Regions from separate parts of the Streptomyces sp. NPDC002619 genome, predicted to be linked through region 3. Evidence: riboswitches for the same ligand, from Rfam matches in the RefSeq annotation. Region 3 holds a riboswitch; each other region holds the start of a gene.
The links. A riboswitch is a leader RNA that binds a small molecule or an ion and turns the genes downstream of it on or off. The one in region 3 is predicted to bind cyclic di-AMP.
Positions count from the first base shown of each region.

Region 1: it holds a riboswitch for cyclic di-AMP, as region 3 does, so the genes downstream of both, ACFYXB_RS01865 (NlpC/P60 family protein) here and ACFYXB_RS10250 (C40 family peptidase) in region 3, are expected to answer to the same signal.
Region 2: it holds a riboswitch for cyclic di-AMP, as region 3 does, so the genes downstream of both, ACFYXB_RS00820 (transglycosylase SLT domain-containing protein) here and ACFYXB_RS10250 (C40 family peptidase) in region 3, are expected to answer to the same signal.
Region 4: it holds a riboswitch for cyclic di-AMP, as region 3 does, so the genes downstream of both, ACFYXB_RS27205 (transglycosylase family protein) here and ACFYXB_RS10250 (C40 family peptidase) in region 3, are expected to answer to the same signal.

Region 1 covers NZ_JBIAQV010000001.1:355,052-360,479, forward strand. Annotated here, with positions in the region: gene ACFYXB_RS01855 (hypothetical protein) at 187-540, shown strand; gene ACFYXB_RS01860 (tellurite resistance/C4-dicarboxylate transporter family protein) at 605-1,573, opposite strand; gene ACFYXB_RS01865 (NlpC/P60 family protein) at 2,029-3,228, opposite strand; cyclic di-AMP (ydaO/yuaA leader) riboswitch at 3,237-3,409, opposite strand; gene pcrA (DNA helicase PcrA) at 3,755-5,428, shown strand, end outside.
Region 2 covers NZ_JBIAQV010000001.1:156,426-161,853, reverse strand. Annotated here, with positions in the region: gene ACFYXB_RS00835 (ABC transporter ATP-binding protein) at 1-82, opposite strand, end outside; gene ACFYXB_RS00830 (outer membrane lipoprotein carrier protein LolA) at 115-1,356, opposite strand; gene ACFYXB_RS00825 (polyprenyl synthetase family protein) at 1,955-2,965, opposite strand; cyclic di-AMP (ydaO/yuaA leader) riboswitch at 3,977-4,163, shown strand; gene ACFYXB_RS00820 (transglycosylase SLT domain-containing protein) at 4,167-4,655, shown strand; gene ACFYXB_RS00815 (HAD family hydrolase) at 4,672-5,428, opposite strand, start outside.
Region 3 covers NZ_JBIAQV010000004.1:198,927-204,354, reverse strand. Annotated here, with positions in the region: gene bioB (biotin synthase BioB) at 1-169, opposite strand, end outside; gene ACFYXB_RS10270 (8-amino-7-oxononanoate synthase) at 317-1,444, shown strand; gene ACFYXB_RS10265 (DUF397 domain-containing protein) at 1,520-1,744, opposite strand; gene ACFYXB_RS10260 (helix-turn-helix transcriptional regulator) at 1,754-2,623, opposite strand; gene ACFYXB_RS10255 (ATP-binding protein) at 2,846-3,304, shown strand; gene ACFYXB_RS10250 (C40 family peptidase) at 3,378-3,857, opposite strand; cyclic di-AMP (ydaO/yuaA leader) riboswitch at 3,860-4,054, opposite strand; gene ACFYXB_RS10245 (hypothetical protein) at 4,434-4,733, opposite strand; gene ACFYXB_RS10240 (ATP-dependent Clp protease proteolytic subunit) at 4,741-5,376, opposite strand.
Region 4 covers NZ_JBIAQV010000020.1:3,815-9,242, forward strand. Annotated here, with positions in the region: gene ACFYXB_RS27195 (septum formation initiator family protein) at 1-221, opposite strand, end outside; gene eno (phosphopyruvate hydratase) at 323-1,609, opposite strand; gene ACFYXB_RS27205 (transglycosylase family protein) at 2,005-2,685, opposite strand; cyclic di-AMP (ydaO/yuaA leader) riboswitch at 2,690-2,857, opposite strand; gene ACFYXB_RS27210 (transglycosylase family protein) at 3,040-4,053, opposite strand; gene ACFYXB_RS27215 (cytochrome P450) at 4,257-5,428, opposite strand, start outside.

The DNA.
Region 1 (5,428 bases), on a different contig from region 3:
GTATAAGAGCGTGATCCCGGTCCGGAGCCGCCGACTTCGCGCGGCGCGATGACCGAAGCGGCGGTTCTGTGACACGTGGGGGCGCCGGAGTGCTATGGGGTGCATATATGCGGGCCGTGCCGCCGGGGTCGCTCGGGGTGGGGGCGGTGACCGGAGGCACTTGTGCCCCGATTAGGCTCCGGCCCCATGGACGTACTCATCCATCTCTTCGTCGGCCTGCACATCATCGGCATCGCGTCGCTCCTCGGCGGGTTCCTCACCCAGATGAAGGCGATGGGCAAGGGCGACGCCCGCTTCGTCCCCGCGATGCTGCACGGCGCGCTGACCATGCTGGTCACCGGTGTGGTCCTGGTCGGCCTCAACCAGGCCGACGACCATCACCTCAACACCGTCAAGATCGGCGTGAAGCTGGCCCTGCTGATCGTGATCCTCGGGCTCGTTTATGTGAAGCGGGACGACGAGCGCGTGGACAAGCGCCTCTTCGGCCTGGTGGGGCTGCTCACCATCGCGAACGTCTTCATCGCCGTGCTGTGGACGTGATGTACGCCGTGTCGTGGACGTGAGGTACGCCGTGCTGTGGATGTGGCGTACGCCGGCATGACGTTCAGCGCGCGGCGCTGAACCGGGCGCGGGCCGCAGCCACCGCGCCCGCGGCGACCGCGATCCACACCGCCACCGCGATCCACACCAGCACCTTCCCGGGGCCCCTCAGCCACGGGACCCGGATGACGGCGGCGACCGACAGCGTCGCCGCCGCCGTCATCCCCATCGGGAAGACCGTCGCCCAGCGGCGTACGTCGTAGCGCGGCCGGAGTCTCGCCAGCTCGGCGATCAGCAGGACGACGTAACAGGCCAGGACGAGGAAGAACAGCGCGCCGGTCACCGAGTGCAGGACGTCCCGGTCGTCGTCGTTCCACAGGTACAGCCGCGGGCTGTCGGCGGCGATCAGCTTCACCCCGGCCAGCGTCGAGTTGGCCAGCGCGCCCCCCGCGATCCACTGGTCCCCGGCGCCCTCGGTGAGCTGCCGCGGTTCGAAGCGGGGCAGCGCGAAGCCGTACAGCACGAGCCCCAGCCAGAACAGCACCAGCGCGGTGTGCGCGAGCCAGGCCGTCGACTCGACGGCCGCCAGAGTGGCCGCCAGGACGGCGAGTCCCTGCGTGGCCACACAGCCCAGGAACACCGCGCCCGGCATGTGGCGCTGCCAGTGCGGTACGACGAGGAGCATCAGGACCGGCCAGAGTACGGCCGACAGCGCGAGCAGCGCCTCCGCCACCGTCTGCCAGCCGAGCATGGAGAAACGCGTGCCGAGCACGGTGGTCGCGGCCACGGCCGTCAGCGCGCCCGGCGTCCTCGCCTGGGCCACCCACCGCTCCCGATCGCGCACCAGTCCCACCCCGAAGGACGCGGCGAGCGCCAGCCAGGAGACACAGGCCATCGTCAGAAACAGCCGGGACAGGACCTCGTATCCGGTCAGCTGCAGCCCGACCGACACGATCCCGGTCGCCATCACGGCGGCCCCGGCCGCAGGCGGACGCTGCGCCCACCAGGGGCGAAGGGGAGAGGTCCCGGGCATGGGCCCGATGCTAGGGACCAACACACCCGATACGAGCGGGCCACGCGCGCGTGACCTTCAAAAACGCGCGCGTGCGGGACAGGGGCGAGGCGCGTGCGCGCGGTGTGGTGGGCCGTGGCGCGCGTTGCCAGGAGCCCGCGCCTGGGGCGACCCGAGCGGGCGCGGCGCCCCGTGGGAGGGGCGTGCGCCTCAGGGAGGGGCGCGTCGTGCTTGTGCCCGGCGCGGAGTGCACGAGGCGCGCCGGGCGTGTGGAACAGGCGCCGGGCGCGCACATGATGCGCTAGGCGCACGGCACGCGAGCGCACGCCCGGCGGGCGGTACGGCGACTCGCTCCCTGCGTCCGCGCCCCCGCGCTCGCCCAGGCGGCACGAGCCGCCGCGTGCGGTGCGGGAGTGCACGCCCCGCGTGTGACGTACCTCGCGCGCCCCGTTGCTCGGGCACGCGCCCCGCCTTGGTCAGGCCGGGCGTACCACGCTGTGGATGATCGAGTCGCCGGCGTAGTAGACCGACTCCTCGCGGACGTAGGCGCCGGGCTTCGGGGCGTGGATCATCATGCCGTCGCCGATGTAGAGGCCGACGTGGCTGATGTCGTCGTAGAAGAAGATCAGGTCACCGGGCTGGGCGTCGGCGAGGGAGACGGTGGTGCCCGCGTTGACCTGGTCCCAGGTGGTGCGCGGGAGGTCGACGCCGGCGGCCTTCCAAGCGGCCTGGGTGAGGCCGGAGCAGTCGTAGGAGTCGGGCCCGGTGGCGCCCCAGACGTACGGCTTGCCGATCTGGGCGCGGGCGAAGGCGATCGCCTTGTCGGCCTTGGTGGCGTACGAGTCGGACGAAGATGATCCGGACGAGGGCGAGGTCGACGAACCCGACGAACTTGTCGAGCCCGAGGAGCCCGTCGAGCCCGAGGAGCTGCTCTCCTTCTGCGCCGCCGCTTCCTCCGCCGCCTTCTGCGCCGCCTGCTGCTTGGCGAGCTCGGCGGCCTTCCGCGCCGCCTCCTCCTGCTTCTGCTTCTCGATGGCGGCGAGCCGCGCCTTCTCCTCCGCCGTCAGCTTGGACAGCAGCTCACGCGCGCTGGAGAGCTTCGTCTGGACGGTCGCCTTCGCGGTCTTCAGCTCGCTCTGCGACTCGTTCAGCGTCTCGAGGCTCTTGGTGGCCTCCTGCCGCTTCTTCATCGTCGCGGACTGCTCCGTGACGTAGTCGTCGACCGCGTCCTTCTGGCGCGTGGTCATCCGGCTCATCAGCTGGGTCTGGTCGAAGTAGTCCTGCGGACTGTCGGCCAGGAGGAAGGTGGCGGTGTCGGGGGCGGCGGCACCGGTGCGGTACTGGGCCGCGGCGAACGTGCCCAGCTCCTCGCGGGCTTTGTTGAGCTTGTCCGTGCGCCGGGCGACGTCGTCCAGAAGCGCGTCGACCTGCTTGCGCTGCGTGCCGGACTTCTCCTTGGCCGAGTTGTACTTCTCGGTCGCCGACTCCGCCTGGCGGTAGAGGTCGTCGACCTTCTTCTGCACCTCCTCGACGCTCGGCTTGCCGTCGGTGGAGGGGGCGGCGTTGGCGGTCTGGGTGAGCAGGGCCACAGAGGTGAGGGCGGCGGTGGCGAGGACGGGGGTGCCTATGCCGGCTATGCGCGTGCTCGCGGCGCGCGGCTTGCGGTGCGACGCCAAAGGAGGCGACTCCTTCCATGTTCCGCCTACCGAGTTAGCTGTCGGGTTCGGGCGGGTGGTTCGGAAGGCTTGCCCTACGGCCCGTTCTCCGGAAGGGAGTTGGGCCGATCCACCCCAAGGTCGGTGGGTCCCCGGCTCCGGCGGCCTCGGGGCGGCACACCGGACTCGGCGGAGGCCGCGCGGCCCGGCGACGTTCGCCGGTGGGGGTCGTACGGCCCGCCCGGAACGGTAGCCAACTGGTGTGGCGCCTGTGAAGGTTGATGGGCGATATGCCCGATACATTTTCGTGACCTTTGGTCAAGGTGCGACAAGGCGTGGTTGATAGATGACGACGAGCAGTGACTTGTCCGGTTTGTTCGCCGTGTCGATCGTCGGTGCCCGCGTGCCACCCGACCGGAATTCGGCTCGTCGCGCACCGTGATCAAGCGATCGTTGCTGGTGACGGCGGTGCCGGGCTGTCGGGGAACGAGGGATGTTCTCGGGGCGGCGGCGGGTTGTCGGTGGGGCGCCCTAGACTCGGAGAGCGATGAGCAGCCTCTTTGACGACAGCTTCCTGGCGAACCTCCAGGCCCCCCAGGGGCGCGAGGAGGAACCCCCGCCACCGCCCGAGGACGATCATGCTCCGGAGTCACTTCCGGACGATCTGTTCGGCGGGAAGTTCGACGTGCCGCCGGACCGGGACTCGTACTACCGCGACGGCGCCCCGCGCCCGGCCATCGACGCGGCCGCCCTCCTGGAGGGGCTGAACGAGAACCAGCGCGCGGCCGTCGTCCATGCCGGCACCCCCCTGCTCATCGTGGCCGGCGCCGGCTCCGGCAAGACCCGTGTGCTCACGCACCGCATCGCGTATCTCCTGGCCGAGCGGAGCGTGCACCCGGGCCAGATCCTCGCGATCACCTTCACCAACAAGGCCGCGGGCGAGATGAAGGAGCGCGTCGAGCAGCTCGTCGGCCCGCGCGCGAACGCGATGTGGGTGATGACCTTCCACAGCGCGTGCGTGCGCATCCTGCGGCGCGAGAGCAAGAAGCTGGGCTTCACATCGAGCTTCTCGATCTACGACGCCGCCGACTCCAAGCGGCTCATGGCACTCGTCTGCCGTGATCTCGATCTCGATCCCAAGCGCTATCCGCCCAAGTCCTTCAGCGCCAAGATCAGCAACCTCAAGAACGAGCTGATCGACGAGGAGGACTTCGCCGCGCAGGCCGCTGGGGGCACATCCCAGACGGAGTCTGGGGGAGGCTTTGAGAAGACCCTCGCCCAGGCCTACGCCCTCTACCAGTCGCGTCTGCGCGAGGCGAACGCCCTCGACTTCGACGACCTGATCATGACGACGGTCAATCTGCTGCGCGCCTTCCCGGACGTCGCCGAGCACTACCGCCGCCGCTTCCGGCACGTCCTGGTCGACGAGTACCAGGACACCAACCACGCCCAGTACGCGCTCGTGCGCGAACTCGTCGGCACCGGCCGGCACGACGAGGACGTACCGCCCGCCGGGCACGACCTACCGCCCGCCGAGCTGTGCGTCGTGGGCGACGCCGACCAGTCGATCTACGCCTTCCGCGGCGCGACGATCCGCAACATCCTCCAGTTCGAGGAGGACTACCCGGACGCGACGACGATCCTCCTGGAGCAGAACTACCGCTCCACCCAGACGATCCTGTCCGCCGCCAACGCGGTCATCGAGCGCAACGAGTCCCGCCGCCCCAAGAACCTGTGGACCAACGCGGGCGCGGGCGCGCAGATCACCGGCTATGTGGCCGACACGGAGCACGACGAGGCGCAGTTCGTCGCCGACGAGATCGACCGGCTCACGGACGCGGGCGAGGCGAAGTCCGGCGACGTCGCCGTGTTCTACCGCACCAACGCCCAGTCCCGTGTCTTCGAAGAGGTCTTCATCCGCGTCGGCCTGCCCTACAAGGTCGTCGGCGGTGTCCGCTTCTACGAGCGCAAGGAGGTCCGGGACGTCCTGGCCTACCTGCGCGTGCTCGCGAACCCTGAGGACTCGGTCCCGCTGCGCCGCATCCTCAACGTGCCCAAACGCGGCATCGGTGAACGCGCGGAGGCGATGATCGACGCCCTCGCCCAGCGCGAGAAGATCAGCTTCCCGCAGGCGCTGCGCCGCGTCGACGAGGCGTACGGCATGGCCGCGCGGTCCACGAACGCCGTCAAGCGGTTCAACACGCTGATGGAGGACCTCCGT
Region 2 (5,428 bases), on a different contig from region 3:
CGATCACGCTCGCCTCGCTCGCGCGGGCGTCACCCTCTCGCGTGTCTCCCGTCTCCTGCTCCGTGACGGACGGTTCGTCCACGGCTCCCTCGATTCGTCGTGCCGGCAGGGTACCTACTTGCCCGTGTTCGCCGCCTGGACCAGGGCGTCCTTGGTCACGGCACCGACGTACACCTTGCCGTCGTCCGTGATCAGGGCGTTGATCAGACAGGTGGAGAAGACCGTGCCCTTGCCGAACTTGCCGCTCACCTGGTCACCGAGCGAGCCGAGGAATCCACCCATGTCGCCGCCGGCCGCGCCGGACGGCACGCCGCCCTTGGTGCCGGTGTCGAAGGTGGCGATGGCGTTCCAGCCCTCACCGATGACGCCAGAGCCCTCCGGGCCCCCGGAGCCGTTCCCGAAGCCCTTCTCGAAGCCCTTGGCGAAGTCGTCCCCGGGCTTGGCGGACGGTGCCGGGGCGGTCTTGTCGGCGTGGTCGGCCCGGTCGTCCTCAGTGACCTTGGCGCCCTTGGGCGGGGTGAAGTCGAACGTCGATGCGGCCGGCTTGGCAAAGCTGACCTGGGTGAAGCCCGCGTCGAGCACGGCGGCACCGCCGCTCGACGGGGTCAGCGTGAACTTCAACGGCATACCGGTCTTCGCGTCGACGGCGATACTGATCGCGCCGACCGTGGTGCCGGACTGCTTGGGCTTGATCAGCAGCTTGTAGGCGTCGCGGCCGGCCACCTGCACGGTGCCGTCGACGGTCACGGACGTCGTGTCGTCGACCGACTTCAGAGCCTCGTCGGCGAAGTCGCCGGGCGTGCCCGGAGTCTCGTGCTTCGGCTGCTTGCCGGCCTCGTCCGTGGTCTCGTGGTAGACCTGGTTCGACTTGCTGTCGTAGCCCCACACGTCCTTGCCGTTGTGGATGAGGCTGTACTCGGCGGCGCTCTCGATCAGCGAGAGCTTCTGCCGGTCCGGGCCGTCGGCGGCGACGCGCAGGGTGTGCGTGCCGGTGGCGAGTTCGGTGAGCTTGGTGGTCGGGTCGGCGGACGATCCGTCGCCCGATGGGGTCGCGCCGGAGACCAGGCTGTTCTCCAGACCGCCCAGGTCGGGCAGGCCCAGGTCCGTGCTGACCTTCACCGTGCCGGACAACTGCTGGACGTCCGACTTGGCGATCTTCTCGATGAGCTGCTGCGCGGTGATCTTCGGGAGATTGGGGTCACCGGAGTCGGCGAGCGCCGGGACCAGCCCGATGGTCGCCGCCGCTACCCCCACCACCGCGACCGGGACGACGTACCGAGCGGCCTTGCGGCGCCCGGAGCGCAGGTCCTCGACCTCCTCGGCGCCCGTGGTGTCGTCGGATTCGTACGGTGCCATGTGTGCCTTACCTCCGTCGTCGGCGGCGGCTGCCCTCGCACTTTCCCACCCTGAGCCGCCATTCTCACCCGAATCGGTGAGGAGTGGTGATTTCCGTGGTATCCATCTCACCAAATCCCCCACGGAAAGACGTCAGTCCTCGGGCTCAACTCCGCGTACACCTCCGGTATGACACGGGGTGGGCAGGGCCGGCCTTGACCCGTAGGGGTCGGGGCGGCGGGGGGACCGCGATGAGCGGACCGGGGTGCAGGGGGCGGAGCCCCGCTGGGGTGCAGGGGGCGGAGTCTCGCTGGGGTGCAGGGGCGAAGCCCCGCCAGGGGTGCAAGGGACGGAGTCCCCGCCGGGGTCCGGGGCGGAGCCCCGTGGCGGCCACCTCTCGGCCCACCGAGCCGGGCGGGCGGGCAAGGTCCGGGGCCCGGGGCGGAGCCCCGTGGCGGGCACCTCTCGGCCCACCGAGCCGGGCGAGCGGGCAAGGTCCGGGGCCCGGGGCGGAGCCCCGTGGCGGGCACCTCTCGGCCCACCGAGCCGGGCGAGCGGGCGAGCGGGCGAGCGGGCGAGCGGGCGAGCGGGCGAGCGGGCGAGCGGGCGAGCGGGCAAACTACCCAGCCCGGTGCACCACCGCATCGCACAGCTCCAGCAGCGCGTCCTTCGCATCGCAGGACCGCAACGGAGCCAGCGCCGCCCGCGCGTCCTCCGCGTACCGCACGGTGTCCCGCCGAGCCTGCTCCAGCGCCGGATGCGCCCGCAGCGCGGCCAGTGCGGCAGCGTGCCGCGCGTCGTCCGTGAGGTCGGAGTCGAGCAGCTCGCACAGCGCGATGTCCTCGGCCAGCCCCAGCCGCGCCGCCCGCTCCCGCAGCCGTAGCACAGGAAGGGTCGGCACGCCCTCCCGCAGATCCGTACCGGGCGTCTTCCCGGACTCCCGCGTGTCGGACGCGATGTCGATCACGTCGTCCGCCAGCTGGAAGGCGACCCCGAGCCGCTCGCCGTACTGCGTGAGCACGTCCACGACCGTCTCGTCGGCCCCCGACATCATCGCCCCGAAGCGGCACGACACCGCGATCAGCGACCCCGTCTTGCCACCCAGCACGTCCAGGTAGTGCTCGACCGGATCCCGGCCGTCCGAGGGCCCCGCCGTCTCCAGGATCTGCCCGGTCACGAGCCGTTCGAACGCGAGGGCCTGGACCCGGACGGCCTCCGGCCCGAGGTCGGCGAGGATCTGTGAGGCCCGGGCGAACAGGAAGTCACCGGTGAGGACCGCGACCGAGTTCCCCCAGCGGGTGTTCGCGCTGTCGACCCCGCGGCGCACCGCCGCCTCGTCCATCACGTCGTCGTGGTACAGCGTCGCGAGGTGGGTCAGCTCGACCACGACGGCCGAGGGTACGATCCCCGGCGCGTACGGGTCGCCGAACTGCGCCGCGAGCATCACGAGCAGCGGCCGGAACCGCTTCCCGCCCGCCCGCACCAGGTGCTGCGCGGCCTCCGTGATGAACGGGACCTCGCTCTTGGTGGCTTCGAGCAAGCCTTCTTCGACAGCCGTCAATCCGGCCTGGACATCGGCTTCCAGAGCCTGGTCCCGCACGCTCAGCCCGAACGGCCCGACGACGGTCACGAGGGGTCTCCTGTCTGCTGGTGTCTGCTGGCGATTACACGGTTTGTCGATAGGTCGGTGCCATCACTCGAGTCAGCGTATCCGGTTGGGTTTGGATCACCGATAGCGCCCACCCGGCCAGCCCGGGCGGTATCGCATCACGGCCGATATGTCGTTGATCAGCTGATACGGCTGATACAACCGATATTTCTCGACTCCATGGGACCTGACACCTTTTAGTCCGCATAGCCTCACCCGCACAGCGGCGACGGCGACGGGGCACCACCTCCGCGTATCCGCAGGTCCTCCTTGTACGACCCGGCCCCGCCCGCCGTCCCACAAGGACCTCCGCATCCCCCTCCCGGACGGCACCCGACTGCACGCGCGCGTGGCATCCCGCGCCGACAACACCTGGCACGCACGGACAACGGGTCCGCCGGACGGCATCGCGCCCGCCGAGCGGCCCGGCGCGCAGGACCGCGCAGCCCCGGCGCGACGGCAACGTCGGATATTCGGCACCTCCCACGGACAACGACTGCGGCGACTGCGGCGACAGCCGCCACCACGACAACGACCGGCAGTACGCGGGAGGTTCCACCCACGCCGCCTCAGCTCGCATGCCTACCCACCCCCACCGAACGTGAGCAGCATCACGCACGATCTCCGAGGCCGCCCCCGCCGGAAAACATTGACCGCTCGGACGTGAGAAAAGCGAATTCCGCAACCCTAAGTGCGATGTGTCCGTTTTGCCGCTATAAGCATCCCAATTCCCCTTAGTGGGAAATGCGTTAAGGCCGGAGCAAAGGTGAGTTAGGTCACTTCCGACCTCCAGGCGGAATACCTGGCGCAACCCCCTCCCGCCCTTGCCCAGAGCGCGAGTTGACCCTTGGCAGCCGCAAAGGATCAAGTGCCTCATACGCACCAGACCAAGGTCAATTGGTACGAGCTGCGAATCCGGCACTTGTTCCGGACATGTGCTCTCGCATAGCTTCCCGATCTATCGGGCGAACGCCGAATCCTGCCGGCGCCCGACATGACCCATCGACAAACTCATTCACGTACGGCAGGAGCGGGGGACCCAGGTAAGTCGCCGGACCGGAACGACACCCGTCGTACCGAAACGGCTCGGGGTTAAGTCGTGTCGCCTTGCGGCGGCCCGGCCGGGCACCTCCCAGCCCGAACCCGACAGCTCACCTCGCAGGCGCCGGAGAGGAAGTTCGCAATGCCCGCTGCCGCTCAGCACCGCCGTACCCGCACCACGCGCCTCATGCGCACCCTCGCCGTCGCAGGCACCGGCGCCGCCGTGCTCGCCCTCCCGCTCATCGGCGCGGCCAGCGCCTCCGCGGCCACCCCCACGGCCACGACGCCGTCCACCACCCTGGCCGGATACCCGAACAACCTCGACGGCTGGATCCGCGAGTCGCTCGCCATCATGGCGGAGAAGCACATCCCCGGCTCGTACAACGGCATATACCGCAACATCATCCGCGAGTCCGCCGGCAACCCGAAGGCCATCAACCTCTGGGACTCCAACGCGGCCAAGGGCATCCCGTCCAAGGGCCTGCTCCAGGTGATCGACCCGACGTTCAACACGTACCACGTGGCCGGCACGTCGTTCGACATCTACGACCCGGTCGCCAACATCACCGCCGCCTGCAACTACGCCGCCGCGCGGTACGGCTCGATCGACAACGTCTTCGGCGCCTACTGAGCCACGGTCTCACCGCTCACGCGAACAGTCTCTCGAGGACGACGGCGATGCCGTCGTCCTCGTTCGACAAGGTGACCTCGTCGGCCAACGCCTTGAGTTCGGGGTGGGCGTTGGCCATCGCCACTCCGTGGGCGGCCCAGTCGAACATGGGGATGTCGTTGGGCATGTCCCCGAAGGCGATGGCCTGGTGCGGACCCAGCCCGAGATACTCGGCGGCCAGCGCCAGGCCCGTCGCCTTGGTGATGCCGCAGGGCTGGAGTTCGACGGTCCCGGGCCCCGACATGGTGACCGTCGCGAGGGAGCCCACGACCGAGCGCGCCGTGCACGCCAACTCGTCGTCGGACAGGGTGTGGTGGCGCAGTAGAACCTTGCTGATGGGTGCGCACCAGAGGTCGTCGCGCCGGTCCACCCGCACGGCGGGCAGGGTCGGGTGGGGCATCAGATAGCCGGGCTCGATGAGCGTGAGCCCGTCCACCCCGTCCTGGTCGACCGCCGCGTACACCTGTCCCACCTCGGCCTCGATCTTGCCGAGCGCGGTCTCGGCCAACTCCCGGTCCAGGGTGACCGACCACAACAGGCGGTCCCTGCCGGCGTCGTAGACCTGCGCGCCCTGTCCGCACACCGCGAGGCCCGAACAGCCGAGGACGTCGAGCAGCGGCCGTACCCTCGGTGCCGGCCGGCCCGTCACCACGAGGTGCCGGGCACCGGCCCCAGTCACCCGCGCGAGCGCAGCGAGGGACCGGTCGGAGAGGGTGTCGTCACCACGCAGGAGC
Region 3 (5,428 bases):
GGTAGTTCAGTTTCACGCGCCGGCCGAACCAGTGCCGGCGCACCTTGCCGGCCGCGGCCACCACATCGAGCACGTCGTCGTCGGAGGTGGCCAGAACGGCGAGCGCTTCGTCGCGGGTCGGCAGCTCGCGCCGAAGCCCCTTGTCCACCAGCGTGTTCAGCAGGTCCATGAGGTCCGATCCTGTCCTACGGGACCGCCCCGGGCCAAGGAGAGTTTGCACAACGGAGACGGTTCACCGTGTGGGTATTGCCACACCCTGGGCGGCTGGTCGTCCGGCTAGTGTCTGTCCACTGCCTACAAATTCCCCGGAGGAGACATGGCGTTCGGCTGGATCGACGACCAGGCGGAGCAACGCCGCCGCGCCGGACTGGTACGGACCCTGCGCCCCCGCCCCGCCGCCTGGCCGCTCCTCGACCTGGCGAGCAACGACTACCTGGGCCTGTCCCACCATCCCGACGTCACGGAGGGCGCGGCCGGGGCGGCACGGACCTGGGGCGGCGGCTCGACGGGCTCCCGGCTGGTCACCGGCACCACCGAACTCCACACCGAGCTGGAGCGCGAGCTGGCCGAATTCTGCGGCTTCGAGGCGGCCCTGGTCTTCTCCTCCGGATACGCCGCCAACCTCGCCGCCGTCACCGCGCTCGGGCCGCACGGCTCGCTGATCGTCTCCGACGCCGGCAACCACGCCTCCCTGATCGACGGCTGCCGCCTTGCTCGCGGCACCACCCAGGTGGTCGGGCACGCCGATCCGGACGCCATCCGCAAGGCGCTCGGCACGCACGAGGGACCCGCGATCGCCGTCTCCGACACGGTGTTCTCCGTCGACGGGGACGCGGCCCCGCTGGCCGCGCTCGCCGCGGCCTGCCGCGAGCACGGCGCGGGGCTGGTCGTCGACGACGCCCACGGACTCGGCGTCCTGGGCGACGGCGGCCGGGGAGCGCCGTACGCGGCCGGGCTCGCGGGCGCCGACGACGTGGTCGTCACGGTCACGCTGTCCAAGTCGCTGGGCAGCCAGGGCGGTGCGGTGCTCGGCCCGGCCCGGGTGATCGACCACCTGGTCAACGCGGCACGAACGTTCATTTTCGACACGGGACTCGCGCCCGCCGCCGCTGGCGCGGCCCTGGCGGCGCTCAGGCTGCTGCGCCGTGAGCCGGAACGGGCGGCGCGCGCCCGCGATGTGGCCGGCGAACTGCACGCACGCCTGACCGCCGCGGGTCTTCAAGCCGTACGTCCGGACGCCGCGGTGGTCTCCGTGCGGGCGCCCTCCCCGGAGGGGGCCGTGCGCTGGGCGGCCGACTGCCGTAGGGCGGGCCTGGCCGTGGGCTGCTTCCGTCCTCCTTCCGTGCCCGACGGCATCTCACGGCTCAGGCTGACCGCCCGCGCGGACCTCTCCGGGTCCGAGATCGAGCGCGCTGTACGGGTGATCGGCGAGACGCGACCATGAGTCGGCGTGACACGGCCGTGCGTCGCCTGTGCGGAAACTGATCAATAAGGGGCGGTGGGTCGGTCCGGCAGAGGATCAGCGGAGCGTGTTGAGGAATCCCGCCCAGCTCTCGGGGGAGAAGAGCAGCGCGGGTCCGGCAGGTGCCTTGGAGTCGCGCACGGCGAGCAGCCCGGTCCACGGACCGGAGTGCGGCCGAGCCGTCTCCACGCAGTTGTTCGCTCCCGTGCTGTAGCTGCTGCGCAGCCACCGCACACCGTGCAGATCGGTACTGGAAGGTACGTTCCGAGGCAGTGCAGTCATGGTGCCTCCTTACGCGCCGTCACCTATCCCGGCGATGTAATCCAACGAGTCCTCGGGTGAAAGGGCGTGGATCTGAAGGGTGTTGAAGGCCTCTGAGTAGGCCTGGAGGTCTTCTTTCCGCTCCAGATAGAGGCTACTCGTCAAGTGGTCGAGAACAACCACATCCAGATCAGATGTGCTCGGAAATGAGAAGATAACGAAAGGTCCGGTGATTCCGATATGCGCACCGGCCGCGAACGGCAGCACCTGCAGCCGCACTTGAGGCAGGCGCGCCGCCTCCATCAGCCGCTTCAGCTGCCGCGCCATGACGTCCGGACCGCCGACATCCCTTCGCAACACCGCCTCGTCCAGTACGGCGCTCAGCTCCAGCGGCGGATTCGACCGCAGCACGTCCTGCCGGGCCAGCCGCACCTCCACCAGCGTGTCCAGCCGGTCGTCCGCAGCGCTGTCCGGCTCGCCCACGGCCGCCCGGGTCACCGCCCGCGCGTACTCAGGCGTCTGCAACAGCCCCGGTACCACCAGCGTCTCAAGCGTGCGCATCCCGCTGGCCTGCGACTCCAGGCTGATGAAGTCCCGGTAGGCGGGCGGCAGCACCCCGCGATAGGCGTGCCACCAGTGGTGACGGCCGTAGCCGTTCTCCGAGCCCGCCAACGCCAGCAGCAGCTCGCGCAGTTGACCGTCCGCCACACCATAGGCGTCCAGGAGTAACCGCACATCGGCCGCTTTCGCGCCGCTCGCACCCGTCTCGATACGGCTCACTTTCGACTGGTGCCACCCCACCATCCGGGCCGCCTCACCGCTCGTGAGACCCGCACCGGTGCGCAGGGAGCGCAGTTCGGCGCCCAGCTTCCGGCGGCGCACCGCGGGACCGTGCTGCATGCGCTACTCCTTACTCGGCATTACTCCTTACGTGCCGCCCAAATACGCTCTGCCGTCGCAGAGTTCACCGCTTTGAGCGACAGATATATGCATATCTTGGTGGATCGCCACCGTGACCGACGTGGTGATGGCAGTCTGACGACGAAGCACCAGTCCGGGACCGTACTCGAACCATCCGCTCCGTGTCGGACTGCGGTCCCGTGGGAAAGGGACAACGTCGCCATGGCAGACCATCTGGAAGCATCCGTAACTCTGCCGAGCGATCCCGCCTCGGTCTCCGCGGCCCGCTCCTACGTACTCGGCACCCTCGCGGAGTGGGGCCTGCCTGCGGACACGGAAGTCGCCGACACCATCCGGCTCATCGTCTCCGAACTCACCACCAACGCCGTACAGCACACCCTCGGTCAGTCACCCACCTTCACGGTGGACATGGTGCTCATCCGTGACGAACACCTCCGCATCGGCGTCACGGACAGTCATCCCCGCTTCCCCAAGAGACTGCCCGCCGCCGTCCAGCAGGACAATGGACGCGGCATGGTCATCATCCGCTGGCTCACCGCGGAATGCGGCGGCAAACTGCGCGTCCGTCCCACGCGCGAGGGCGGCAAGACCGTCTCCATCGAACTCCCCTGGACAGTCCCGGCCCAGCCCCTCACGACGGCGACCCAGCAGGAGCCGTGAGACTCTCCGGCTCCTGCTGGGTCGGTCGCCGAGGGCGGGGCCGCACGCCTGCGGCCGTCAGCCCTCGGGCAGTTCAGCTCACGCGGCCGTACCAGACGCTCCGCGTCCAGATCTTCTGCAGCCTCACCACGTCACCGGACTTCGGCGCGTGCCAGATCCTTCCCTTCCCGGCATAGATGCCGACGTGGTAGACGCTCGAGCCATAGTGGAAGAACACCAGGTCACCGGCCTTGCGGTTCCTGGCCGAGATATGACGCGTTCTGTTGTACTGCTGGGCGGCCGTCCGCGGCAGCCTCTTGCCCGCCTTCTTGAACGAGTAGAGCGTGAGCCCGGAACAGTCGAACCTGCGCGGCCCGGTGGCACCCCACTGGTACGGGGAGCCCTTCATCGAGGCCGCGATCCGGAGTGCCTTCGTCGCCGTCGCCCTCGTCGCGGCGGCGGCGTCCGTGGCCACGCCCGGAACCACGATCGAGCCGCCCATGGCGGCGATGGTGAGCGCCGAGGCCGTACCAGCCCGGACCATCAGCGACGGGACACGATTGAGCGCAGTCATGCGCAACCCTTCGTCAGCCGCCTGTGAAGGATGACCTGTCGGATTCGGACTGGCGAAGTAGCCCGGCCGCGTTGCCGCGGCTTCACCCCAAGGGCCGGTCGGAACGAACCTTCAGACGAACGAACGTCCGTTCCGGCGACCCGTCTTGCCTGGGTCCTCCACTCCTGCCGATCCACTGCCGTCGACCGGTCATCCGGGCGGCGGCAGGACTCGGCGTCCGCCCGGACCGCCCCGCCGCTGTGGCGGGGGCTTGTCGTCAGACAGGGATCCTCACTCACGCGTGTCCGAAAATCCCAAAGGAACCGGGGATTTGTGGTGTTACTCACCATTCGCCCGTTCGGGTCCACGGTGCCTTGTTCGCACCCTCGTCCAGGAGTTGACGAGCCCTCGGACCAGCGCGGGAGCACCTCGCCGAGCCCCTCGGCGGGCGCCCCGCGCATCCCGCGCGACGCCGAAAAAAAATGCTTTTCTACGCCGAACAGGGGTACGTCGTTTGGGTCGTTTCAACTCGGGCCGGGGTGTCCGGTCGTCGAGTGTGCGGCACCCCGGTCCCGGACGCCCGCGCCGGCCCATGCGTCAGGGCGGCGGCAAAGACACCCGCGCCGTGCGGCGCTCACCGTCCAGGACCCGCAATGCCCGTGCCAGCGTGGCCGCATGCAGCTCCGTCTCGCCCCGCTGATGCATCGTCGCCAGCGCGTCCTGCAGCTCCGCCGCCTTGCGCACCAGCGCCTGGGCCGCCCGCAGCCCGCGATACGTGTCCCCGTCCGACGCCGGATTGATCCGGCCCAGCAGGTCGACCACTTCCAGGTAACGGTCGATCAACTCGCCCTCGGCGCGGGTCAGGGCGGGCAGCGGCGGGAGTTCCGGTGGCAGCATCGGCCGCTCACCCCGCGTCGGGCGTGCGGCGGGAGGCCTTGCGGCTGGGGATGATGCCGTCCACCAGTCCATACGCCAGCGCGCCCGGGGCGTCCAGGATCAGATCCCGTTCGAGGTCCTCGTGGACCTGCTCCGCGCTACGACCGGTGTGCCGAACGAGCATTCCTTCCAGCAGCACCCGGACCCGACCCAACTCCTCCGCCTGGATGACGAGATCGCTCGGCTGCCCCTGCACCGGCTCGGGCAGCGACGGCTGCTGGACCACCATCCGTGCGCCCGGCAGCGCGAACCGCTTGCCCGGCGTACCGGCCGCGACCAGCAAGGCCGCCGACGAGCCGGCCTGCCCCAGGCAGATCGTCTCCACGTCGCAGCCGACGTAGCGCATCGTGTCGTAGATCGCCGCCATGGCGCTGAACGAGCCGCCGGGGGAGTTCACGTACAGCGAGATGTCCCGGTCCGGATCGTGGTGCTCGAGGTGCATGAACTGCGCCATCACGTCGTTGGCCGCCGTGTCGTCGATCGATGTGCCGAGGAAGACGATCCTCTCCTCCAGCAGCCTCGAGTACGGGTCGAGCGTCCGCTGGCCGGCGCTCGTGCGCTCGGTGAACTCCGGCAGGACATAGCGGGCGGACGGTCGGGTCATGGCATACCCCTCCTCGCGGCAGAGCCGTCTCCGGCAGAGAGCTCTCTGTAGA
Region 4 (5,428 bases), on a different contig from region 3:
TCGGAGATCTCGGCGCGCTGCGAGACGTACTGCCGCATCGGGTAGGCCAGCGCCACCACCATGGTGCACACGACGAGCGCGAGCAGGGCGGCCCGGCCGGTGAGCCGGGAGCGGCGGGCCTGACGGCGGGTCTGGGAGCGGTAGACCCGGGCCGCCGTCTGCTCGCCGAGCAGCCGCAGCCTGGTCGCGGTGGAGAACCGGTCCCGGTCCTTCGCGGCCATGATCCCGCCTCCCGTTTCACACGCACGTACGTCCCCGGACACGGTACGGGACCGGGTACGGGGACGTACGTATGACTGGCTCGGGCTTGGCCCGGGTCGGGTCAGCCCTTGAAGCGCGGGAAGGCGCTGCGGCCCGCGTACACGGCCGCGTCGTCCAGGATCTCCTCGATGCGCAGCAGCTGGTTGTACTTGGCGACGCGCTCGGAGCGGGCCGGGGCGCCGGTCTTGATCTGGCCGCAGTTGGTGGCGACGGCCAGGTCGGCGATGGTGACGTCCTCGGTCTCGCCGGAGCGGTGCGACATCATGCACTTGAAGCCGTTGCGCTGGGCCATCTCGACGGCGTCCAGGGTCTCGGTCAGCGAGCCGATCTGGTTGACCTTGACGAGCAGGGCGTTGGCGGTGCCCTCCTCGATGCCGCGGGCCAGGCGCTCCGGGTTGGTGACGAAGAGGTCGTCGCCGACGATCTGGACCTTGTCGCCGAGCCGGTCGGTGAGGACCTTCCAGCCGGCCCAGTCGTCCTCGAACAACGGGTCCTCGATGGAGACGAGCGGGTACGAGGCGACGAGGTCCTCGTAGTACTCGGTCATCTCGGCGGCGGAGCGCTCCTTGCCCTCGAAGAGGTACTTGCCGTCCTTGTAGAACTCGGAGGCGGCGACGTCGAGCGCCAGGGCGATCTGCTCGCCGGGGGCGTAACCGGCTTCCTTGATGGCCTCGAGGATGAGGTCGAGGGCGGCGCGGTTGGACTCCAGGTTCGGGGCGAAGCCGCCCTCGTCACCGAGACCCGTGGCCAGGCCCTTGGACTTCAGGACCTTCTTCAGGGTGTGGTAGACCTCGGCACCCCAGCGCAGCGCCTCGGAGAAGGACTCCGCGCCGATCGGGGCGATCATGAACTCCTGGATGTCCACGTTGGAATCGGCGTGCGAGCCGCCGTTCAGGATGTTCATCATCGGCACCGGCAGCAGGTGCGCGTTCGGGCCGCCCAGGTAGCGGAAGAGCGGGAGGTCGCTCGCCTCGGAGGCGGCGTGGGCGACGGCGAGGGAGACGCCGAGAATGGCGTTGGCGCCGAGGGAGCCCTTGTTGTCGGTGGCGTCCAGGTCGAACATGGCCTGGTCGATCAGGCGCTGCTCGGTGGCGTCGTAGCCGACCAGCTCCGGGCCGATCTGCTCGATCACGGCGAGGACGGCCTTCTCTACGCCCTTGCCCTGGTAGCGGTTCGGGTCACCGTCGCGGAGCTCGATGGCCTCGAAGGCACCCGTGGAGGCGCCGGAGGGAACGGCGGCACGACCCGTGCTGCCGTCGTCGAGGCCGACCTCGACCTCGACCGTGGGGTTGCCTCGGGAGTCCAGGATTTCCCGGGCTACGACGACGTCGATGGACGGCACGAGCATCTCCTTCTTGGGATGTGACGCTGGTTGTGCGGGGCACGGGGGCCTTGGTGAGCCCTTGCTGAGCTTGCGACTAGAGCCTAGCCGCACCGGGGCCACAGACCAGCCGACCGACCGGCCTGTGGACAAGGTCTGACGGTACCCATTGTTTCCGGACGGAACAAAGGGCGGGGCGAAAACGGGTGGAGTGCAGGTGGAGCAGAGGTGGCGGGCGGTGGCCGGGACGGCACGGGGCCGGAGGCCGGGGCCGCGACTGGGCAAAGAAAACCCCGCCCCGGCGCGTACGGGGGAGAACGCGCCGGGGCGGGGAGCCCGTGGGGACGGGGGTGACCCTCACGTACCCGTCACTGTGGGGGACACGGATGTGAGAGCGCTGTGGTTCGACTGCCGGGCGGCTGTCACTTCAGGTGCAGCTGCTGGCCCGGGTAGATGAGGTTCGCGTCCTTGACGATGTCCTTGTTCAGGTCGAACAGCTTCTTCCAGCCGCCCTTGACCTTGTGCTTCTCGGCGATGGAGCTGAGGGTGTCGCCCTTGACGACCTTGTACTCGCCGTCGCCCTTCTTGACCTTCTTGCCAGTCGGGGTGGTGACCGTCTTGCTCGCGGCCGGGCGGTCGGCGGAGCGGGAGGCGGCCTGCTGCTCGGTGGCGCGGGTCGTGGTCGTGGTCGTGGTCTTGGGCGCGCTCGAGGTGCTGCCACCGTTGTACGGCGTGCTGGACAGGCCCGTGCCGCAGACCGGCCAGGCACCCTTGCCCTGCGCGGCGAGGACCTTCTCGGCGGTCTGGATCTGCTGCGCCTTGGAGGCCTTGTCGGCCGTGGCGGCGTACTGGGTGCCGCCGTACGCGGCCCAGGTGGAGGCGGAGAACTGCAGACCGCCGTAGTAGCCGTTGCCGGTGTTGATGGACCAGTTGCCGCCCGCCTCGCACTGGGCGACCGCGTCCCACTCGGAGGCGGTGGCGGCGGAGGCGTTGCCGGCGGCCATCAGCGGGACGGCGACGGCGGCGCCGGCCACGCCGGCGAGCGCGATGGCACGAGTGCCCTTGGACGGACGGCGGTGTTTGCCCTTGCCGGAAAACAGCATGGATCGATCCCCTCACCGACGCCTGCGAGGTGAGCTGTCGGGTTCGGGCCGGTTGAGTTGCCCGGCCACACCTCCCGTGGGAGGCGTGGCTTCACCCCGAGCCGCTCCGGTCAACTGCCCGGCGCGGCGCTTACCTTGGGTCCCCCGCTCCTGCCTACGGCGCTTGACGCGACGACTGTTCCCGTACGGCCGCTGGCAGGATTCGGCGTTGCGGCAGCCGGGGCTCGTGGTGACGAGTGGATATGACCGTAGACACGCGATCCGGTGAATTTCAAAGACGATCAGGGCTTCTGAGACTCATCCCACACTTTCGCCAAAACAGACATTAAGCGCGAAGCGGGACGTCAACTCCCGCTACTTTTCGCCCGTTTCGGCACCGACTTCCAGGCTCTGACCGGCGGCGATGTGGTCCGGATCGGCACCGACGGCCGCCCTGTTGTCGGCGTAGAGCGCGCGCCATCCGCCTTCCACATCAAGGGAGTCGGCGATGGAGGCGAGGGAGTCGCCGGTACGGACGGTGTAGGCATGCCGGCCGGAGGACGAGACTTCCTGAGCCTTTGTCCCATTTTCCTCCGCAGTGTCACCCCGATGGCGGCCACCGCCGATGGCCCCGGTGTCGACCAGGCTCCAAGTGCCACTGCTCTGTACCGAGTTGTCCGAGTCGTCGGCTTCGGGAAGGAGTGTGGGCGAGCCGTCGCTCTCCCGCGAGTCACCCGAGCCGGGAGACGCCGACTTGTCGGACTTGGGGGAAATGGAGGGGTCTGCGGGATCAGTGGAGCCACCCTTCCCACCCTCGCTCCCGTTCGACACGGAGGCGGACGGCGACGGGGTCGCCGAGGCGTCGGAAGAGCCGTGCGAGGAGCCAGATGAATCCGACGAACGGGAGGAGTTTGATGAAGAGGAAGAATTCCACAAACCGGAGGAATTGGAGGAGTCGCCGGAATCGGACGAGTCATCCCCCGAGACGCCGGTGTCGACGTGGAGCGAACCCGACTTCGCGCTCAGCCCGGACAGCAGCGCGCAGGTGGCCCAGGGCGCAGTGCCGCGGTGGGCGAGGATCTTCTCGGCGACGGCTATCTGCTGCGAACGGCTGGCCTGGTCGGGGCTGGAGGCATAGTCGAGGCCGCCGTACTTCTCCCAGAAGGCCTGGGTGATCTGCAGGCCGCCGTAGTACCCGTTGCCGTCGTCGGCGCTCCACGAGCCACCGCTCTCACACTCGGCGACCTTGTCCCAGGTGGTGCCGTCGGCGGCGTTCGCGCCGGTGGCGCCGAGGAGCGGGATGGCGATGGCGGAGCCGGTCACTCCGGCCGCGACGAGGAGAGCCGGAGCCTGACGGGGGCGACGGTGACGACCGTTCCCGGAGAGCATGCGGTTGCCTTTCGAGCGACAGCGTTGACCGGCGTGGCGGATGAGATGAAGCGCCACGCTGACGAGTGAAGGTATCGAGTGACGATCACTTGTCACAAGTTAATGCCGCGTGGATCACGTGAAGATCACGATGCGTGAGCGAGTGTCACCTTGCGCACCGCCCGTGCGGCCGAGGCGAGTTCGGCTCCGGTCACCGCCGCCGATTACCGGACGGGCGTGAACCGGACGGGCAAAGTTCGCAGTCCACGCATGATGAGTCCGCCACGCCAGCGCAAATCATCCGAATCCACCGCGAGTTGCAGGTCAGGCAGCCTGGTGAGGAGGGTCGCCAGCGCGGTCTGGCCCTCGAGACGGGCCAGCGGCGCACCGAGGCAGTAGTGGATGCCGTGTCCGTACCCGAGGTGCTGATTGTCACGTCGGCCGAGATCGAGCACGTCCGGGTCGGCGAACCGCTCCGGGTCCCGGTCGGCCGCCGCGAGGACGACGAGGACGGGGTCGCCGGCCGCGATGTCCTGATCGCCGATGCGCAGCGGCTCGGTGGCGAACCGCCAGGTGGCCAGCTCCACCGGGCCGTCGTAGCGCAGGAGTTCCTCGATGCCGGTCTCCAGCAGCCCGCGTTCGCCGTCGGTGAGGGACCGCTGGAGACGCTCGCGCTGCTCCGGGTGGGTCAGGAGCGCGTACGTGCCGTTGCCGATGAGGTTGACCGTTGTCTCGAACCCGGCGAACAGGAGGATGAAGGCCATGGCGGCGGCCTCGTTCTCGGTGAGGTGCTCGCCGTGGTCGGAAGCGCGGATGAGCCCGGAGATGAGGTCCTCACCGGGGACGGGCTCGACGGCCAGCGCCTCCCTCTTCCTGTGGATGAGGTCGGCGAGGTAGCCGCGCATCTTCTTCACGGACCGCGCGACCCCGCCGCGCGGGCCTCCCCCGTGCCGGATCATCATCCCTGCCCACTCCCGGAAGTCGTCCTGGTCCTCGCGCGGTACGCCGAGCAGGTCGCAGATGGCGTAGATGGGGAGCGGGAAGGCGAACTCGTGGATGAGGTCGGCGGATCCCCTTTCGGCGAACTGGTCGATGAGATGGTCGGTGAGCTCCTGCACGCGCCCGGCGAACTCGGCGACCCGGCGGGGCGTGAAGGCCTTGCTGACCAGCCTGCGCAGCCTGGTGTGGTCCGGCGGGTCGATGTTGAGCAGATGGGTCATCAGCTCGGCCTTGCGCTCACCCGGGATGCCCGTCTTGCCCTTGGCGTGCTCGGGCTCGTCGTGATGCGCCGGGTTCTTGGACAGCCGGGGGTCGGCGAGGGCCTGTTTGGCATCGCCGTACCGCGTGACCAGCCACGCCTCGACCCCGCTGGGCAACTTCGTCCGCCGCACGGGCG